3 regions of the Cupriavidus sp. CuC1 genome follow, and region 3 is predicted to be linked to each of the others. Evidence: predicted binding sites of a transcription regulator. Region 3 holds the regulator's gene; each other region holds the start of a gene.
What was found. The regulator FNR, encoded in region 3, switches genes on or off when oxygen is low (the NO sensors DNR and NnrR bind a similar motif). The targets are predictions, from matches to a motif close to TTGATNNNNATCAA.

Region 1 (7,024 bases), on a different contig from region 3:
CGGCGGCCCGACCACGGGCGCCACGATGGCGGGCCAGGTGATGGTGGAAATGGCCTTGATCAGTTGGCGCTTGTCGGTGTTGCGCACGACGATCAGCCGGCCGACCGGCACCATCATCGCGCCGCCAATGCCCTGCAACACGCGCGCCGCGGTGAACTCGAACAATCCGTTCGATGCGCCGCACAGCACCGAAGCCACCGTGAAGACAACGATCGCGCCGCCGAACACCGTCTTCGATCCGAAGCGATCGGCGATCCAGCCGCTGATCGGGATAAACACCGCCAGCGCCAGCATGTAGGCCGTCATGCCCAGGCTCAGGTCATTCGGCCCGACCCCGAACGACCGCGCCATCTGCGGCAACGCAGTGGCGAGCACGGTGGTATCGAGGTACTCCATGAAGAAGGTGGCTGCGACGAGATAGGGCAGGAATCTCATCGACGATGACTGGGTTTGCGTGTGGTCCATGGAGCGGCAGGTGCGGGGGATGCGTGTCTGCGCGGCGAAGCGGGTGGACCGCTTTTCGCCGCCGGAAAGCCATTTCAAGCCGGGATGGCAATCATACCGGGCATCGGCAATACACGTTTGCGCCGATCGCGGTGTCGGATCAATGCAGGAGCACTACGAAATCGCGGCAGCCGTCATGCCGCGCCTGCGCGCGCCGGGTCCTCAGCCTGGCGCTGCGGCACGCGCACCGGGTCGACATGGGTCATCACATTGAGCACGTCCTGAATCTGCATGGCGCTCAGGCGCGCCTCCACGGCAATACGGTGCCCCGCTTCCACCGTCATCGCCCCATCGATCTCCAGATGCACATCGACCAGGATCGCGTCGCCCATCTTGCGGGTCTTCAGGTCATGCAGGCCCCGCACGCCGGGCGTGGCCAGCATGGCCTGCCGGATCGCCTCGATGCTCTGCGCGTCCACGGCGCGGTCCATCAGGTCATGCAGGGCATCCCAGGAAAACTTCCAGCCCATCCTGGTCACCATCAGGCCGACCACCAGCGCGGCCACCGGGTCGAGCATGTGGTAGCCAAGCAGGTTGCCGCCGATGCCCACGGCGACCACCAGCGATGATGCCGCATCCGAGCGCGCGTGCCATGCGTTGGCAACCAGCATGCTGGAGCGCACCCGCTCGGCCACGGCGAGCATGTAGCGGAACAACGATTCCTTTGCCACCAGCGCGCCCAAGGCCACCCAGAGCGCGACACCCTTGACCGGCTGGATCAGCTCGGGATGCTCCAGCTTTTGCACGGCCGACCACAACATGCCGACGCCGACCGCGAGCAGCAGCAGGCCGATCGCCAGCGAGGCGGCGGTCTCGAAGCGCTGGTGGCCGTATTGGTGGTCGGCGTCCGCGCCCTTGCGGCTATGGTGGCTGGCAAACAGCACCACAAAGTCCGAGACCAGATCGGAGAGCGAATGAATCGCATCCGCGATCAACGCCTGCGAGCCAGCCACCACGCCCGCCAGCATCTGCATGCAGGTCAGCAGGATATTCACGGCCACGCTCACCCAGGTGCTGCGCCACGCTGCCTGGGCCCTGGCAGGCGTTTCTACCTCGGCCTCGTCAACGACCTCATCAGCTTGCATCGATTGATGACTCCCGTTGTCCGGTTACCGCGTTGCCGCGCAAAGCGCGGCCGCGTCCCAGCCATTCTAGCCACTCGAACAGCGCCATCCCGGCCAGCATGGCCAGCACAAAGACCGCGCCTTGCCATGCGCCCGCGCCCAGCAGCACCAGCGCGGGCCCCGGGCAGATCCCCGCCAGTCCCCAGCCCACGCCGAACAACAGGCTACCACCGAGCAGGCGCCGGTCAATCCGGCGCGATGCCGGCAGCAGCATGGGCACGCCCAGCAGCGAGACGGCACGCCGCCGGGCGAAGGCGAACGCCACCACGCCCACCGCGATCGCGCCGCCCATCACCAGCGCCAGCGAGGGATCCCAGCGCCCCGCAAGGTCAAGGAATCCAAGCACCTTGCCCGGATTGGCCATGCCGGCCAGGATCAGCCCGAGGCCGAACACGAGGCCACAGGCCAGCGAGATCAACAAGGAAGAAAGCCGGTTCATGTCGCTCCTTATGCGCCCAGCAGGTGCCGTGCGACGAAGACCGTCGCAAAACCGGCCGCCATGAAGGCCGCGGTGGCCGCCAGCGAGCGCGGCGACAGCCGCGACAGCCCGCAGACGCCGTGCCCGCTGGTGCAGCCGGCGCCGTAGCGGGTACCCAGCCCCACCAGCAGGCCGGCCACGACCAGCAGGCCGGCGCCGGCATCGACCCGGCTCTCCGGCAGCGTGCCGAACAGGCGCCACAGCAGCGGCGCCGCCAGCAGGCCAAGCACAAAGGCAATACGCCAGCCAGTTTCTGCGCGCCTGGGCTGCAGCAAGCCTCCGACGATGCCGCTGATGCCCGCGATGCGCCCGTTGAACAGCACGAGCGCGGCGGCGGCCAGGCCAATCAGCAGGCCACCGCCCAGCGCGGACCAGGGCGTGAAATGGGTCCAGTCAATGGTCATTGCCAGTGGCTCCTTCATCCATGGGGCAATACAAGGCGTAGAGTGTTTTGAGCACGGCCAGCACCCGTGCATCGGCAACCGCATAAAAGATCCGCTTGCCGTCGCGCCGGGTGTCGACCAGCCCTTGCGCACGCAGCACGCCGAGTTGTTGCGACAAGGTGGGTTGGTGGATGCCGAGCAGCGCTTCGAGCTCGCCCACCGACAACTCGCCCTGGCTGAGCTGGCAAAGCAGCAGCAGCCGGTCTTCATTGGCGAGAGCGCGCAACATGGCGGTGGCGTCGCCAGCGGCGGCGCGCATCGTGTCCAGGCTCAGGGAAGGAGAAGCCGCTTGCATGGGTTCACCGAAGGCAGGGACGGAAGCCCGGCCTGCTAATCAATATACTGGCAAATATTATATTAAAAAGTATATTGATGCCAGCCGAGGCAGCCCTTCAATGCGACATCAACACCGGAATGTCGGCGTGGCGCATCAGGGTGCGGGTGGTGCCGCCGGTGACCAGCTCAAGCAGCCGGGCGTGCCCATAGCCACCCGCCACCAGCAGATCGGCTTGCAAGTGCCGCACCGCCTCCAGCAGCAGCTGGCCCACCTGGTGGCTGCCTTGCACGGCGTGCATGACGCTGGTGACGCCCTGGCGCGCCAGGTGATCGCGCAGGCCGGCGTGCGCGCCTGGCACATCCGGCATGCCGTGGGTAGCTGAGTGGTCATGCGTGCTTGACGCCGACACCACGGTGACACGCTTGGCCAGGCGCAGCAGGGGCATCGCATCCGCCACGGCCCGGGCGGCTTCCCGCCCACCGTCCCATGCGATGGCGACATGCTCGCAGGGCAGATGCCGTACGCCCGGTGGTACCAGCAGCACCGGCCGGCCGGTGTTGAGCAACACATATTCCGGGGTCTGTGCCACCAGCACGGGGATGGATTCCGGCCCGGGCAAGCGGGCCAGGACAACCAGGTCCGCCACGCGCCCTTGCTGGACCAGCGCCCAGCCCACGTCGTCCTCGATGACCCGGTGGGTGAAGCCCACGCCGGGCGCCGCTTCGCACATGGCCCGATGGAATGCGGCACTGGCTTCGGCGCCCTGCGCCAGCAACTGGCGCCGGGCCAGCTCCGCGTAGTATCCCGCCTCGTCGCCCGCGCCCCGGAACGGCTCCAGCCGCATGCCGGTGGCCGTCACACCGATCACATGGCCGGCCGAGCGTTGCGCCAGTTCCGCAGCAAGGTTGACGCGATCCGCACAGCTGGGGTCGGCACCGAGTTCGACCAGCACGGTCTTGAAATCCATGATGTTTTCCCTCCGATCAGGAGACCCCAGCGCACGGTTGCAGCCGTTTTTTGGACTCTACTCCGTGCGCGGGGCAGCGCAAGCGGGCAATGCGGGCATATTGCGGCAGATCAATGTCGACCGTGCCCTGCGCGGCCGCCGCGCAGGGCTAAGCAAGCGGCGGCGGCTCGATCTGGCTGGGCATGGGCGCCAGCGCACGGATCAGCATGATGCTCATATCGGTGAACGCCAGCGTGCAGCTGGCCAGCGTGCCCCGCCAGTGCGCATCGGCCAGCGTCAGGTTCTCCCACACCTCGACCGGATGCTCGGGCGGCACGCCCTGCGCCACCAGCCAGGCGGCGATATCGCCGGGCATGAAATCCCACGGGCGCGGAATCACGATGGCATTGCGCTGGTCCGCCAGCACATGCACCAGATGGCGCTTGAACGGTTCGAGGTCGCCGCGCCGGTGAAAGGTCAGGAAGGTGGTCTCGTCAAAGCAAACCTTGCCGCGCGCGGCCAGCACCTGGGCGGAAGAGATGCCGGGCACGGTATCCACCGGATGGACGCATGCCCGCTCGACCCGCTCCAGGTACTGGAAGCCACTGAAATGCATGTCGCCCATGAACAGCACCACGCAGCGCCGGCCGCCATGGTGCTCGGCGGCAACCCAGCCAAGCCGCTCCACCTGGTCCTGGTATCCCATGGTGACGACCTGGGTAGCCGGCGGCACCAGCGGGCGGATGACGTCGATGACCGCGTCGAAGCCGGCCACGATGTCGGCGCCACGGATCAGCTCCGCCACGCCGAGGGTCAGGAAGTCGAGGTGCCCGGGGCCAACGCCGGCGCAGATGATCATGAAGAGTCCCGGTTCGAGCGGTGCGATGGGGACGGCGCGTGCATCGCCCCGTCAAGACAGGGCGCAATTATGCCAAGCGGTCGGACCACGAAGCCTGCGCCGGGGGACGCCTCGCGCAAAAAAAGACTTCAGGATCCGGTCCTGAATGCCGATAGCTGCATCAGAGCCGAGTCAATGTCCCGCGAGCCCTTCCGGGCAAGGCAGGCATTCTCGGTCGTTAGCGACGTTTACCTCACTCATGCCAGACAGAGACAAAGCGCTCAGCATAGCCGACCCTCATCAGTTGTTCCGCAACTCGCTCGAGCAAGCCACCGACGCCGTCTTCGTCCTGAACGCGGACAACAAGGTGATCTTCCTGAACGCTGCTGCGGAGGCCCTCTATGGCGCATCCCGAACGCAAGTCTTCGGCATGAACATGGAGGCGCTCGTGCAAATGCTGCCGGATACCGACGCCGAGCGTGCCCAGCCCCTGCCCGCCGTCCAGATCCTGAGGCCGGATGGCGAGCTTCGCTTTGGCCATGTCGCGGAATCCAGCACCCGCCTGGGCGACGTCACGCTGCGCACGCTGCTGGTGAAGGTGCCCAGCCACCACGATGCCAGCCGCGACGATCACCCGCTGCTCTCCGTCATTGCCGACGAGATCGACAGCGCTGTGCTGGTGGTCGATGCCGACTGGCACATCGTGTACGCCAACGCCGGGCTCACGCGCATGCTGGGCTACAAGCCCTGCGAGCTAAAGGGGAAGACGCCGCGCGAGATATTGGCCGGCGAGTTCACCGATCCCGGCGTGATGCAACGCCTGCATGCCCAGCGCTCATCCCCGGGCGGCGAGCGCCACGAGGCGCTGGTGTATGCGCGCAACGGTAGCCCTCTCTGGGTCTGCGCCACCGTACGCCACCTGGTCAGCGCTACCGGCGACCGGCACCACGGCATCGTCATCCTCACCGACATCACCCAGCAGCGGACCTACGAGATGCTGCAGCGAAAGGTGCTGCAAGCCATGGTGATGGAGCAGCCGCTGCCCGCCGTGATGGAGCTGATCTGCCTGGAAGTGCAACGCGTTGCACCGTCCGTGATCGCGTCCGTGCTGCGCGTGGACGCCGATGGCCGCATGCATCCGCTCGCCGCGCCCGACTTGCCGCCGGAATATTCGGCGGCGCTGGACGGCGTGATCATGGGACCATCCGTGGGTTCCTGCGGCACGGCGGCCTGGCTGGGCGAGCCGGTGATTGTCAGCGATATCGCCAACGATCCGCTATGGGCGGATTTTCGCGATCTCGCCCTGCCCCTTGGCCTCGCAGCATGCTGGTCCTATCCGATCAAGGCGAGCGATGGCCGCGTGCTTGCCACGCTGGCCTTCTACTGCCGCACCGTCCGCCAGCCCGATGCCTTCCACCAGCAACTGGCCGAGGTATGCGCCTCGCTATGCAAGCTCGCGTTCGAGCGCGAGGAAGCGGCGGAGCGGATCCTGCAACTCGACCACTACGACTCACTGACCGGCCTGCCCAACCGCAGCCTGTTGCAGATGCAGGCCGGCACCCTGTTGCTCGCGGCGCGCTCGGCGGGCACCACGCTCAGCGTGCTGTTCGTCGACCTGGACCGCTTCAAGCATATCAACGACTCGCTCGGCCACGTCGGCGGCGACAAGCTGCTGCGCGAGGTTGCGCAACGCCTTAGCGCGCACGCCGGGGACACCGCGCTGGTGGCGCGGCTGTCGGGCGACGAATTCGCGCTGGTGCTGCCTGACAGCGACCGCGCCCAGACCATTGCGGCGGGCAAGCGCATTCTGGCCGCGCTGCGCCAGCCGCTGCGCATCGACCACGCCAGCATTGCACCCTCGGCCAGCATCGGCATCAGCATGTTCCCGGCCGACGGCGATGCGCTTGACTACCTGCTGCACTGCGCCGAGATGGCCATGTACGACGCCAAGGCTGCGGGGCGCAACCTGTTCCGCTTCTTCAGCATCGAGATGAACTGGGCCGCGCAGGAACGCCTTGCGCTGGAGTCCGCACTGCGCGACGCCCTGCTCGCCGAGGAGCTTCATCTCAACTTCCAGCCCCAGGTGTTCCTGCGCGACGGGCGCCTCTACGGCCTGGAAGTGCTGGTCCGCTGGCACCACCCGCACTTTGGGACGGTGCCGCCCGACCGCTTCGTGCCGCTGGCCGAAGACAGCGGCCTGATCGGCACGCTGGATCGCTGGGTGCTGGAGCAATCGTGCGCGCAGCTAGCTGCCTGGCGCCGGGAAGGCCTGTCCGTACCCACGATCTCCGTCAATATCTCGCCCGCCAGCTTCCGCGACCCGGGCCTGCCGGCGCAAGTGGCCGAGACCCTGTCCCGCCATGGGCTGCCCGCGCAAGCGCTGGTTCTGGAAATGACCGAAGGGCTGCTGATGG
Region 2 (7,024 bases), on a different contig from region 3:
TGCCCACCGCCACGCCCGTGATGGTGGCGCTGCCGCTTGCGGCCGGCACCACGGTGGCGATGGTGTTGCTGGACGAGGTCCAGGCAAAGGCGCTGGACGACGTCACGTCCGCTCCCTTGCTGTCCACGACCGAGGCTGACATCGAGATGCTGCGGCCCACCCCGACCTGTCCCGAGGTCATCGTGAGCGTCACCGAGTATTTCACCGGGGTGGTATTCGTCGCGGTGCTCGCGGTGGTGGGCGATGCAGCGCCCGAGCCGCCACCGCCGCCGCCGCAGCCCGCCATCAGCAATGCCATGGCGGCGCAGGCCAGCCATGCTGGCCACCTCTTGGTGTTTCTCATGATGTCTCCCCGTATGGCGTTAAATCCCGGGGCCCCTGCCGACAGAAGCTCAAGCAAGGCACCGCTGGCCAGACTCGTTATGTTTGCGCGACCGGACAGGTAAATGGCGGAATTGGGCAGCCGCGTGCTATCTAGGCTAGTCAGGATGTGCACACGGCTGTACCAGCCAGACGGCTGAGAGTTCGGCGCTTATGTACGCTCACGCACATCTGGGCTCAGCCACAAGTCCGTGCTGATAGCGAAATGGAGGTGGCTGCCCAACCGGCATTTGGAGGGGGCTCGGCGTGCCCGTCCTTGACGCCCGTTCGCGTTCTCGACTATTCTTGCCGGCTGCCGGCCGCCAAAAGGTGCTCGGCATGCATGACAAGTTATCGACGAACCTTGGTAAGCCGCGTCATCCGCACCGCTTCCCTCACACCGCTCCCCGCTCCCCGCACGCCACGCAATGCACCAAGCCACCTGCTTCCACCGCCACGCCGCCGATGCCTCCAGCATCGCTGCAGCCGCGCGCGTGCCGGCAGCAGGTCGCGCGCTGGGTACCGCCATTGCTCTTGTTGCACCGGCCCTCTCGCCGCGTCTTTCCGCCTCGCTACAGCTAGACCTACTGATCGGTTGCCGGGCCTAGTGCCTAGTGGCAGTTCGGCAGCCTCGCGCCACCCTTTTTCCGCATTAGCTTTCTGACGCCTTCGCTTTTGAGCGTTTCAACGCCTTGGCGATCTTGTGTCTTGTGCCTTGTTTCTTGTCTTGCATCTTCCCGCGAGGAAGGAGAACCGTCATGATGTTGCGCAATCCCGCCACCAAATACCGCCCTGCCACCGCCGTTGATATCGCCGACCGAACCTGGCCCGCCAAGCGCATCGCGCGCGCGCCGATCTGGATGAGCACGGATCTGCGCGATGGCAACCAGGCCCTGATCGAGCCGATGAACCCGCAGCGCAAGCTCCGCTTCTTCGAGCAGCTGGTCAAGATCGGGCTCAAGCAGATCGAGGTGGCGTTCCCCTCGGCCTCGCAGACCGATTTCGATTTCGTGCGGATGCTGATCGAGGAAGACCGCATCCCGGACGACGTGACCATCGTGGTGCTGACGCAGGCCCGCGCGGACCTGATACAGCGCACCATCGAATCCGTGCGCGGCGCCGCGCGCGCCGTGGTGCATCTCTACAACCCGATCGCCCCAGCCTTTCGCCGCATCGTGTTTGGCGCGAGCCGCGAGGAGGTCAAGGAGATCGCGCTGGAGGGCACGCGCCTGATCAAGGCGCTGACCGATGGCATGCCCGAGACGGCATGGAGCTACGAATACTCGCCCGAGACCTTCAGCATGACCGAGCTGGATTTCTCACTCGAGGTTTGCGATGCGGTATCCGCGATCTGGCAGCCGAGCGCAGCCCGCCCGCTCATCCTCAACCTGCCGACCACGGTGGAATGCAGCACGCCCAATATCTTCGCCGACCAGGTCGAATGGATGCACCGGCGTCTTGCACGGCGCAGCGACATCGTGCTGTCGGTCCATCCGCACAATGACCGCGGCACCGCGGTGGCAGCCGCCGAGCTTGCCGTGATGGCCGGCGCCGATCGCGTGGAAGGCTGCCTGTTCGGCAATGGCGAGCGCACCGGCAATGTCGACCTGGTGACGCTGGCGTTGAATCTCTACACGCAGGGCGTGGACCCCGAGCTCGATTTTTCCGATATCGATGAAGTGCGCCAGTGCGAGGAGGATTGCAACCAGCTTCCCGTGCATCCGCGCCACCCGTATGTGGGTGACCTCGTCTTCACGGCCTTCTCCGGCTCGCACCAGGATGCGATTCGCAAGGGCTTCACGCAGCAGAAGGCGGATGCCATCTGGGAAGTGCCTTACCTGCCGATCGACCCCGCCGACCTTGGCCGTAGCTACGATGCGGTGATCCGGGTGAACAGCCAGTCCGGCAAGGGCGGCATGGCTTACCTGCTGGAACAGGTGCACGGCATCTATATGCCGCGCCGCCTGCAGATCGAGTTCAGCCGCGCGGTGCAGTCGATGACCGATGAGAGCGGGCTCGAAGCCAGCGCCGATGACTTGTATGGCTTGTTCAAGCGCGAATATCTCGAACACGAGGCGCCGCTGCGCTATATGGGCCACCAGATGGTGTCCGACAGCGGCGGCCAGGTTGAGATCGAAGTGGCATTGCTGCGCGATGGCGAGCCCGTGGGCGCGCGCGGCCGGGGCAACGGCCCGATCGATGCGTTCGTCAGCGGCCTCAAAGGCGCGCTGGACATGCCGGTGCGCGTGATGGATTACCACGAGCACGCGCTGTCGTCCGGCGCCAATGCTGCCGCGGCCTGCTATGTGGAAGTGCGGGTAGGAGACTCCGCCACTGGCTTCGGCGCCGGCATCGACGCCAATATCGTCACGGCGTCGCTCAAGGCCGTGGTGTCGGGTGTGAACCGCCACCTGCGTGCCGCCAGCCAGTCGCCTCGCGAGGAAGCCCTGGCCGATTGATGCCGGCCGCGCCCGGGCCTAACGTCTCGGCGCAGAAAAACCGGTGTGCCCCGCCCCCACGGGGCACACCCGGAAAGACGCCCTTGCGGGACGCCCACGACATGCTCTTGGCTTGACTGTGTGCACAGCGTAAGGCGCGCGCACGCTTGTCTGCCACGAATATTTGCGCATGTCCTTAGAAGCCCGGCCCGGGATTGGAAATGCGAAAGATGGCTGCGCGGCGCGTGCGCAACCAGTGCAACGCGCACCGGGTACTGTCGCAAGGCCACGACGCATGCACATGTGCGCGCCACCGATGCCCATCTTCTTGCTCTCGGTCAAGGCTCGACCGGAAGCGCTCCGCCAAACTGTGCGTGAAGTTTCCTGAAACACGAGCCAACCATCATGAACAAGCGCCTGCTTACCCGCCTATCCAACACCGCCATCGCCACCCTTGCCGTGCTCGGCGCCGTTGCCGCAGCGCCCGCCGCCGCTGCCGATGACGCGCAGGGCAACTGGATGGTGCGCCTGCGCGGCACCTATCTCGACATGGCCGGCAAGTCCGACCCGATCGGCGGCGTTGGCGCCTCGGACCGCATCACGGTCAACAACAAGTGGATTCCGGAACTCGATGTCACCTACTTCTTCACGCCGCACATCGCTGCCGAACTGGTGCTGACCGTGCCGCAGAAGCAGAACGTCTACCTGGATGGCAACAAGATCGGCTCCTTCACCCATCTGCCGCCGACACTGCTGGTGCAATATCACTTCATGCCCAACGGCACCTTCCGCCCGTATGTCGGCGCCGGCCTGAACTTCACGCGCATCTGGGGCGCGGACATTGCCAGCAATTCGCTGACGCTCGATAGCTGGAGCGTGGCTCCCGCGCTGCAGGTCGGCATGGATTACAAGCTCACCAAGAACTGGTTCCTGAATGCCGACATCAAGAAGGTTTGGCTGTCGAGCGATGTCAAGGCGGCCGGCGTGAAGGTCTCGAACGTGAGCCTGGATCCCTGGCTGTTCAGCATGGGCGTGGGCTACCGCTTCTGACGAAACGCGGTACAGCGCGCCACGGCGCACCACGGCACAACGCACGCGCGGCAGATCCCGCGTCAGGCCCTGGCTTGACGCGGGATCTGCCGCAATACGTCCCGATTCAAGCCGTAGAAGCGCGCGACCACGGCCATCTCGGAGCCGGCGGACAGCAGCGCCTGCGCTGAACGCCGGCTGCGCAATATCACCGGAACATTGGCGAGGAAGACGCGCGCCACGTCCGGGTCGAAATGCGTGCCGGATCCTGCCGAGATGATGGACAACGCATCGTCGTCCGTCATGCCGGGGCGATAGCAGCGCGACTCGGTCATGGCGTCGAACACGTCGGCGACGGCCACGATACGCGCGGCTAGCGGAATCTCATTGCCTGCCAGGCCACATGGGTAGCCGGTACCGTCAAAGCGCTCGTGGTGATGATGCGCGACTTGCGATGCAAGCCGAATCAGCGCGTGGGCGCTGCCGGCAAGTATGTTGGCGCCGATCTCGGCATGCCGCTCGATCACCTGCCGCTCCTCGGGGAGCAGCTTGCCAGGCTTGAGCAGTACGGCATCGGGGATGGCGAGCTTGCCAACGTCATGCACCGGCGTGGCGAGCCGTATGCGCTCGCAGTGCGCCGCATCCAGCCCCACCAGATCCGCAAGGCATGCCGCGATCGTCGCGGTGCGAACCAGATGGCCCGATGCATGCGGATAGCGCAGGCAGCCGGCAAGCGTCAGGCTGGCCAGCGTAACAACCGCATGGTGATTCTTAGTCATTGTGCTAAAGCGGGGCGAAGCGCGCGATTCTATGCCTGCCGGGGCCTATCGCCAATAGCTGATGGCGTTCTGCCTTCGTGGCCACGCGCTCGCCTGCCTCGGTCCCCCTGAGGGGAGAGCGAGTGACAGCCGTCGTCATTGCAGACGGTTCTGGCGTATCCTGTCGAGCCTAACGGAACGCCGGCTCGTCGAAGCTGCGCAACTTACGCGAGTGCAGCTGCTCGGCCCCTCCTTCGCGCAAGATACGAATCGCCTCCAGCCCGATCGACATATGCTGACTCACCCGCTGCCGATAGAACGCATTGGCCATGCCGCGCAGCTTGAGCTCACCATGCAGCGGCTTGTCGGACACGCATAGCAAGGTGCCGTAGGGCACGCGCAGCCGGAAGCCGTTGGCCGCAACCGTGGCGCTCTCCATGTCGATGGCAATCGCGCGCGACTGGTTGAAGCGGGCGTACAGCGCCTTGGACTTGAGTTCCCAGTTGCGGTCGTCGGTGGAGACCACGGTGCCGGTGCGCATGCGGGTCTTCATCTCGTTGCCGGACAAACCCGTCACGCGTACCACGGCCTCTTGCAGCGCGACCTGGATCTCGGCGATAGGCGGCACCGGCACCCAGGGCGGCAGGTCGTGATCGAGCACGTGGTCGTCCCGCACATAGGCGTGTGCCAGGACGTAATCGCCGAGTTGCTGCGAGCGGCGCAGGCCGCCGCAGTGCCCGACCATCAGCCAGCAATGCGGGCGCAGCACGGCAAGGTGGTCGGTCATGGTCTTGGCGTTGGACGGGCCCACGCCGATATTGACCAGCGTGACGCCAAGCTTGTCCTCGCGCACCAGGTGGTAGGCGGGCATCTGCGGCAGCGCGCGCGGGCGCAGGGCATCGTCGGGCTCGGCCTCGCCGCGCTCTTGCATCACATCGCCGGGTTCGACGAAGCGCACGTGGCCGTCGGCGCCTTGCGCGTCTTCGGCTGCCATCAGCGAGCGGCCGAGCGCGATGAACTCGTCGACGTAGCGCTGGTAGTTGGTAAACAGCACGAAGCGCTGGAAATGCTGGGGCGCGGTGCCGGTGTAGTGATAGAGCCGCTGCAGCGCCAGGTCCACGCGCTCGCCGGGGAACATCGAGAGCGGCCAGGCTTCGCCGGGCACCGGCTCGTAGGTGCCGTTGGCGATGGCGTCGTCGATGCGGCTCAGCTCGGGCAGCACGAACGAGGCCTCGAGCTCGCGCGCCTGGGTGTAGCTGATGTCGGTGGTGGAGGCTTCGATGACAAACGGCAGCGGGATCGGCCGACGGCTCACGCCGACCACCACGGGCACGCGGTGGTAGCGTATCAGGCGCTCGATCTGGTCGCGGTAATAGTCGGCCAGCAGTTCGGGGCGGGTGACCGTGGTGCCGTAGACCCCGGGGTAGGCAACCGTGCCCCAGGATGGCCGGCTGTCGGTGACCATGGTTTCGAGATTGACCGAGATGCCCAGGTAGGGATAGCAGGCATGCGCCGCGGACGGCAGCGGCTGCCCCTGGGCGAAGGCGTCGAAGCGCGCGCGGATCGCGCCAACCGAGGCATCGTAGATTTCACGGATGCGAGCCAGCGCCGCGTCGGCGTCGGAGAACTCGGCCAGCTGATCGGCCGGATGGGCGGAAGAGAAGATCGAGGCATTCATGCGAAACATGATACCCCGCTATAGAGCGGAAGCAACATGGCCTGTCGCAAATTGACGGGCCTTCGCGCGCTCGCTACACTGCCAGCAGTCTTTTTTGCGGCCCCGCGCCGCACTCGCCTCGTGACGCCCTCCATTAGAAGGGAAGCGCCGAGTTGCTGTATCTGCTTGCATGGGGAGCCCCGATGGAAATCCGCAATCTGCTGCCAGAAGAGATCGAGGCGGCCAGACAACTCCTTGCGGCCAACGGGTGGGCCCACCGCGTTGCCAACACGGAGCGCTTCGCCCGGCTGATCGCCAATTCGCAACGGGTGGTGGTGGCGGTCGATAAGGGACAGATCGTCGGTTTCGCGCGGGCGCTGTGCGACGACATCTCCAATGGTTACCTGTCGATGGTCGCGGTGACGCCGAGCCATCGCCGCCGCGGCATCGGCCGCGCGCTGGTGCGCCACATCGTCGGAAACGATCCCGATATCACGTGGGTGCTGCGCGCCGGGCGCTCGTCCGAGGCAGCTTTCTTCGGGCAGCTCGGCTTTGTGCCTTCGCTGGTGGCCATGGAACGCCGGCGCACCTGAGTCCTGCCTGGCGGGCTGGCTTGCCACTCAAACCTTGATCAAGCACAACAACACCTTGGCTTCTTCCACCGGTTGGTTTCATTGGGCGTTGCTGTCGGCCGTATTTGCCGCGCTGACGGCGATCTTCGCCAAGATCGGGCTGGAAGGCATCAACTCGGACCTTGCCACGCTGGTGCGCACGGCGGTGAT
Region 3 (7,024 bases):
CCGACGCGGGGATCAAGCCGTACTCCGCGCTGCGCCTGATGGGCCGCGATATCTATATCCGCGAGGGCTGCGTGGGCTGCCATTCGCAGCAGGTGCGCACGCTGCAGGGCGATGTCGAGCGCTATGGCCACTACTCCACGGCTGGCGAGTCGGTCTACGACCATCCCTTCCTGTGGGGCTCCAAGCGTACCGGTCCCGACCTGGCGCGCGTGGGCGGGCGCTACTCCGACGACTGGCAGCGCATCCACTTGCGCAACCCGCGCGACGTGGTGCCCGAATCGGTGATGCCGTCCTACCCGTGGCTCGAGAAAGCCCCGCTGCAGGCCAACGATGTCCGCGACCGCATGCGTGCGCTGCGCCGCCTCGGCGTGCCGTACACCGACGCCGAGATCGAGCAGGCGCCCGCCACGCTGGCCGGCAAGACCGAGGAAGACGCGATGGTCGCCTACCTGCAGGAGCTTGGCATCGCCAAGCGCAATGTGCGCGTGGATACCGCGGCCGCGGCGCAGCCCGCGGCCACGCAGGCCAAGGAGTAAGCCATGGCAATGATCACCGCGCTTTCCACCGTGGTCTCGATGGCTGCCTTCATCGCCATCTGCTGGTGGGCCTGGTCGTCCGGGCGCAAGGCCGCCAACCAGGAGTCGGCCATGCTGCCGTTCGCCTTGCCCGCCGAGCCGCTGGACGAGAACGTCGATGCCGGCTACCGCATCGCGCGCCATGCCGGCGGCGCAAACAACACCAAGCAGGAATACTGAGTCATGAGCGACTTCTTCACGGATTTCTGGAGCTACTACATTGCCGCCATCGCGCTGGTCGGCATCGTCTGGTGCGTGTGGCTGCTGTTCTCCCAACGCAAGGTCACCAAGGTCGCTGGCGCCGCCGAAGACACCGGCCACGTGTGGGACGGCGACCTGCGCGAGCTGAACAACCCGCTGCCGCGCTGGTGGATGTGGATGTTCCTGCTGGCGTGCATCTTTGGCCTGGGCTACCTGGTGCTGTACCCCGGCCTGGGTTCCTACGCCGGCGTGCTCAAGACCTCCAGTCGGGTCGAGTTGGAGGCGCATCGCCAGGCGGCCGAGCAACTGCAGCGGGAGGTCTATGGCAAGTACATGCACATGGACGTCAAGCAGGTGGCGGCCGACCCGGCGGCGCGCGAGATCGGGCAACGCCTGTTTCTCAACTACTGCGCGCAATGCCACGGCTCCGATGCGCGCGGCAGCCGCGGCTTTCCCAACCTGACCGATAACGACTGGCTGTACGGCGGGGATCCCGAGACCATCGCGCAGACCATTACCAAGGGCCGCAATGGCGTGATGCCGTCGTTCGCCTCGACCATCGACGGCAAGCTCGCCGGCGACGTGGCGCAATACGCGCGTTCGCTCTCCGGCCTGGCTTACGACCCGATCCGCGCCTCGCGCGGCGAGAGCACGTTCAAGTCCACCTGCGCGGCCTGCCACGGTTCCACCGGCAAGGGCAACCAGGCGCTTGGCGCGCCCAACCTGTCGGACCGCGTGTGGCTGTACGGCAGTTCGGAGGCCAGCATCGTCGACGCGATCCTGAAGGGCCATAACAACCATATGCCGGCGCACGAAGAAATCCTCACGCCGGAGCGTATCCGCATGTTGACCGCCTATGTCTGGGGCCTGTCCAACACCGGGAGCGGCGCAGGCGAGGGGAGCAGGCAATGAGCCACCACGCTTGTGCTTGTCGGCCGGGCCCGCACCGCGGCGGGGGTGATCGCCGATGAACGCCCCCGGACCGGAGCCGCTTGGATCAAACGGGCCCGCATGGGCGCCGCATCGAGAGCCCGCAGCCGCGACGGCGGATGAGCAGACTTCGGATGAGACCCTGTATGAAGTCCGCCGCAAGATCTATCCGCGCTCGGTGTCGGGCGCGTTCTCGAGCTGGCGGGTCTGGATGGTGGTCCTGACCCAGCTGTTCTTCTATGGCATGCCCTGGCTGCAGTGGAACGGCCGCCAGGCCATGCTGTTCGATCTCGGCGCGCGCAAGTTCTATATCTTTGGCCTGGTGCTGTGGCCGCAGGACGTGATCTACCTTGCCGTGCTGCTGGTGATCTCCGCGCTCTCGCTGTTTCTCTTCACGGCGATCGCGGGGCGGCTGTTCTGCGGCTACGCGTGTCCGCAGACGGTGTACACCGAGATCTTCATGTGGATCGAGCGGCATGTGGAGGGCGACCGCTTTGCCCGCATCCGCCTGGACGGCGATCCGTGGAGCGCACGCAAGCTGCGCCTGAAGGCGACCAAGCACGCGCTCTGGATCGTGATCGCGCTGTGGACGGGCATTACCTTCGTCGGCTACTTCTCGCCCATCCGCGCGCTGGGCGGGCAGGTGCTGAGCCTCTCGCTGGGCCCGTGGCAAACGTTCTGGATGCTGTTCTATTCGTTCGCCACCTGGGGCAACGCCGGCTTCATGCGCGAGCAGGTCTGCAAGTACATGTGCCCGTATGCACGCTTCCAGAGCGTGATGGTCGATCGCGACACCTATGTGGTCACCTATGACGTGGGCCGTGGCGAGCCGCGCGGCAGCCGCTCGCGCAAGGCGGACCACAAGGCAGCGGGGCTGGGCGCGTGCGTGAATTGCAGCATCTGCGTGCAGGTCTGTCCCACCGGCATCGATATCCGCGATGGCCTGCAGTACGACTGCATTGGCTGCGGCGCCTGCATCGACGCCTGCAACCAGGTCATGGACAAGATGGCGTACCCGCGCGGGCTGATCCGTTATACATCCGAGAACGCCATGCGCGGCGCGCTCTCCGAGACCGTGGCGCGCAAGCGCCTGGTGCGGCCGCGCACGGTGATCTACTCGGTGATCTGGCTGGCGCTGGTCGTCGGCTTCATGGCCTCGCTGGCCATGCGCACGCCGCTCAAGGTCGACATCATCCGCGACCGCGGCGCGCTGGGGCGGGAAGTGGAAGGGCGCTGGATCGAGAACGTGTACCGGCTGCAACTGATCAACACGACCGAGGCGCCGATGCGCGTCGCCGTCAGCGCGGGCAGCAATGCGCTGAAGGGCTTGGCCGTGGAGTATGACCACGCTGCCGGCAACCTGGAGCCCACGTCCAATCGCTTGGTTCCCATCCGGGTGCGCGTGCCGATCGAGTCAGCGGAGCAGGGCACGCACAGGATCGAGGTCACGGTGACCGCGGTGCCCGATGAGGGCACGGGGAGCCATGGCGCAGAGATTCGACAGAGCACCAGCTTTATCGTGCCGCGCAATCTATGAGGCGGCACGGCACGCTGGATGCACCGATCCATACGCAACATGCGCGATCTAGATCTACAGGAGGCCAGATGACGCAGCAAAGCAATCCCTGGTGGAAGGAGCCATGGCCGTGGCTGCTGATGAGCGGGCCATTGGTGGCAATGGTGGCTTGCGGGGTCACGATCTGGCTGGCCATGACCCATCCGGACCCGCCCATTGTGGAAGGCGTGTCGCGGCACGGCCTGGTGGTCGAGAAGGCGGGCAGCGCGGCACGCCGGGCAACGCCGGTTGCGGCGCAAGCGAGGTGATCATGAGACTGCGCTGGCTGATGTGGGTGTTGTGGCCCGCCTTCCTGGTTGCCGGGCTGACGACCGCGCTGGTGTTCTCCATGGTCGATCCTGGCGACCTGCGCTTTTTCGGCCAGCCGGTCGAGGCATCGCGGGAGGCGGTCTACACCGTGGGATTCCTGATCGCGTGGGTGCTCTGCTCGCTGTCGAGCGGCTTGACGCTGTACACCATGCCCACGCGGCTGGCGGACACGGACGAGCTGGAATGAGTGCGATGCGCGCCTTGCCGGTTCAGGCCAGAAGGCGCGGCATCACGGCGGGCCGCCGCAGGCGAGGGCGGCTTGCGACGTGCACGTCAGCAGGACTTGTTGACGATCTGCTTGATCCCCACCATGTCGACCAGCTTGACGTGGCGCTGGCGGATCTGGATCAGGCCAGCTTCCGCAAAGCGCGAGAACAGGCGGCTGACGGTTTCGAGCTTGAGCCCGAGGTAGCTGCCGATTTCCTCGCGGCTCATGCGCAGCACGAACTCGGAGGCCGAATAGCCGCGCGCGGACAAGCGCTCGGACAGGTTGATCAGGAAAGCGGCAAGCCGCTCCTCGGCGCGCATCGAGCCGAGCGTGATCAACATGACCTGGTCCTGCGAGATCTCCTTGCTCATCAGGCGCATGAACTGATGCTGCAGGGAAGGCAGGACGTTGGACAACGTCTGGAGATCGCCGAAGCGCACCACGCAGACTTCGGTATCTTCCAGCGCGGTGGCGTCCGATGCGTGCTGCATCTCGCCGAGGCCGTCGAGGCCGACGACTTCGCCGGGCAGGTGGAAGCCCGTGATCTGCGAGCGGCCGTCTTCCATCGTCAGGTGGGTCTTGAGCGTGCCGAAGCGGATCGCGTAGACGGCGGTGAGAGGGTCGCCGAGGCGGTACAGGGTTTCGCCCTTGCGTACGCGCACCCGGTCCTGCACCAGCGTATCCATCTTTTCGAGGTCCTGCTGCGTCATGCCGACGGGCAGGCAGAGCTGGCCGAGCGAGCAGGTGGAGCAGCGGGGCGACATCTCGGTAATAGGAATGGAGGTGAGCAATTGAGGCCTGTCGGTTTAGCGCAGTCAATCAAGCGCGGTGTGGCAGGCGCATTGAGTTGAGAGCTTGACGTTGAGAGTCGTCGATGGGAAGCGCTATCCACATCGGCCCGGCGCGCGGGTCTGTCGGCGGTGCGCTATCTGTGCAGCGCGGCCTGCCGTGCCCGTCGTCATGTTGTTTTGCGAACGCGCGAACTGGCGCGGGCGCTGGGCTTCATGTTGATAGCGCCTCTTGAAGCTGCGGGGGCGCGTTGGGCGCATTTTACCGCGCCGGACGTTGCGATTGTGTGATTGGGAGGAGAAGTTGACCATAGGCGTGCTAATCAGCGTATTTACCCTGGCTTTGCTGGGCGGCGTGCATTGCGCCGCCATGTGCGGCGGGATCGCGCTGGCCGCGGAGCAGGGCGGCGTAGCGCGCGTGCCTGCCACGGTGCTCCGGCGTCCCGGCCATTGGTTGCTGGAACTGCTCGTCATGCATGCCGGGCGCCTCAGCATGTATGCGGTGCTGGGGGGCTTGCTTGGCGCCCTGGGGGCTGGCGTCTGGGGGGCGCAGTACCTGCCGCTGCAGCGCTGGCTGTTTGGGGTGGGCAGCGTGATGCTGGTGTTGTCGGGCCTGTGGATGTTGCGCGGGCGGACCATGGGTACTGGCTGGCTGGAGCGGCTTGCCGCCCGCGCCGCGGGCGGCTTGCTGCGCGGCCTTGGCGCCGTCGGCGCGTGCTTGCCGGCCGTGGCCCGGGCGCGGGGGCAGGGGCGGTTGCTGCGCCGCTACGGCATGGGGCTGGCCTGGGGGCTGGTCCCGTGCGGCATGGTGTACGGCGCACTTGCCATGGCGTTGCTGGCCGGCAATGCCCCGTCTGGAGCGCTGGTGATGGCCGTGTTTGGCCTGGGCACCCTGCCGAACCTGCTGGTCATCTCGGGCCTGTCCGGCTACCTCAGGCAGCTTTCGCGCCGCCCGGCGCTACGGGCCGGCGCCGGCCTCGCGGTGGTGGCCTTTGGCCTGGCCGGGGTGGCGCGCGCGCTGCTTTTGCCCCAGACGCTTGCCGCGCATGGATTCTGCCTGGTCTTCTGAAACGTTGTTCGTGGCGTATCTGTCACTTCCTCGATGAGGTAGCTGTGCGAATCGGTTGCAGGTTTGCCAGGGAATGTCATACAATCGCAAGAACAGCGATATCGCGCAGCGTATTTCATCGTGGCATCGTCAGGTAGCATCCGCTGCTCAGGGATGCATGCCAGGAACACCCGGGCAGGCAACAGCGCCAGGGACCGTTCCCCAACCGCCGTCCGGTTCAAAAGATTCGGTTCAAAAGACCAGCCACGGCAGGGCGGGGTGAAATAGGCCAGCAGGCCCGATATCCGTATTTTCTTGCACCCGGCGCGTTCGATGATAAACGCCGCGCCGGACAGGTCCGCCACATCAGGGGGAAGGCGCGACGCAAGGGCTCCGTCGACTGGCAGGTAAAGCCGGTGGCCGGGCGATCTCCTGCCGGTCAGGTCCGGCACCCGATGCAATAAAAGAAAGCGCACGGCTGGCATGCAACAAGCATGCGGTTGGCTGCGCGGCCAGATGGCGGTGGCAATCCCTACCGCTGAACCCGCAATCTCCAGTGCGCCCGGGATCAATCGGGGCGCAGGTGCAAAGACAGGCTGCACGCAATCAACATGAATACCCAAGAGGCGAAGATCGTCCTCGAGACCGCGCTGATCTGCGCGCAGGAACCCTTGCGCGTCAATGACTTGCGCCGGCTGTTTGCCGACGACGTCGGTGCCGACACCATTCGCGTGCTGCTCGAAGAGCTGCGCCGCGACTGGGAGCAACGCGGCGTGGAACTCGTGGCACTGGCCAGTGGCTGGCGTTTCCAGAGCCGCCCTGTCATGCGCGAATACCTGGACCGGCTGAATCCTGAAAAGCTGCCCAAGTACTCCCGCGCCGTGATGGAGACGCTGGCGATCATTGCCTACCGGCAACCGGTCACGCGAGGCGATATCGAGGAAATCCGCGGTGTCGCGGTCAGCACCGAGGTCGTTAAGAAGCTCGAGGACCGTAGCTGGATCGAGGTGATCGGCCACCGTGACGTGCCCGGGCGGCCCGCGCTTTATGCCACCACCAAGAATTTCCTTGATGACCTTGGCCTGCGTACGCTCGATGAATTGCCGCCGCTGGAAGACATCCAGGCCCAGGCGCAGGTCGCGCTGCTGAACCAGGAGCCAATCGATTTCGAGGCGCTGGGCACTGTGCCGGCGGATAGCGACGAAGAGGCATTCGCGGAACCTGGCGATGATCAGGCCGAGGCTGCCGCAGAGGCTGTGGCCGATGCCGGGGAGGGTGAATCGACCCATTCCGAAGTGGTTGCACCCGATGTTCTCGCGGCCGGTGCCGCGGATGGCATCGCCGATCTGGTGGATGCGTTTGAAAAGAAGGAAGCCTTGGTGCAAGCGG

Region 1: ACGLHR_RS04375 (universal stress protein) is a predicted target of FNR. The motif match lies at 3,894-3,907, and genes of this name have one in related genera.
Region 2: ACGLHR_RS14725 (OmpW family protein) is a predicted target of FNR. The motif match lies at 3,127-3,140, and genes of this name have one in related genera.

The regions. Positions count from the first base shown of each region.
Region 1 is NZ_JBIUHC010000006.1:121,182-128,205, forward strand. It holds gene ACGLHR_RS04350 (DHA2 family efflux MFS transporter permease subunit) at 1-435, opposite strand, end outside; gene ACGLHR_RS04355 (cation diffusion facilitator family transporter) at 639-1,589, opposite strand; gene ACGLHR_RS04360 (DUF6691 family protein) at 1,579-2,067, opposite strand; gene ACGLHR_RS04365 (YeeE/YedE family protein) at 2,076-2,510, opposite strand; gene ACGLHR_RS04370 (metalloregulator ArsR/SmtB family transcription factor) at 2,500-2,844, opposite strand; gene ACGLHR_RS04375 (universal stress protein) at 2,942-3,793, opposite strand; gene ACGLHR_RS04380 (cobalt-precorrin-7 (C(5))-methyltransferase) at 3,942-4,631, opposite strand; gene ACGLHR_RS04385 (EAL domain-containing protein) at 4,870-7,024, shown strand, end outside.
Region 2 is NZ_JBIUHC010000028.1:43,689-50,712, reverse strand. It holds gene ACGLHR_RS14735 (hypothetical protein) at 1-343, opposite strand, end outside; gene leuA (2-isopropylmalate synthase) at 1,122-2,819, shown strand; gene ACGLHR_RS14725 (OmpW family protein) at 3,204-3,848, shown strand; gene ACGLHR_RS14720 (HD-GYP domain-containing protein) at 3,911-4,606, opposite strand; gene ACGLHR_RS14715 (AMP nucleosidase) at 4,776-6,272, opposite strand; gene ACGLHR_RS14710 (GNAT family N-acetyltransferase) at 6,446-6,835, shown strand; gene ACGLHR_RS14705 (EamA family transporter) at 6,891-7,024, shown strand, end outside.
Region 3 is NZ_JBIUHC010000194.1:9,504-16,527, forward strand. It holds gene ccoO (cytochrome-c oxidase, cbb3-type subunit II) at 1-536, shown strand, start outside; partial or broken gene ACGLHR_RS45010 (cbb3-type cytochrome oxidase subunit 3) at 540-674, shown strand; gene ccoP (cytochrome-c oxidase, cbb3-type subunit III) at 759-1,688, shown strand; gene ccoG (cytochrome c oxidase accessory protein CcoG) at 1,744-3,243, shown strand; gene ACGLHR_RS45025 (hypothetical protein) at 3,312-3,530, shown strand; gene ACGLHR_RS45030 (hypothetical protein) at 3,533-3,778, shown strand; gene fnr (fumarate/nitrate reduction transcriptional regulator Fnr) at 3,865-4,590, opposite strand; gene ACGLHR_RS45040 (sulfite exporter TauE/SafE family protein) at 4,892-5,656, shown strand; gene scpB (SMC-Scp complex subunit ScpB) at 6,247-7,024, shown strand, end outside.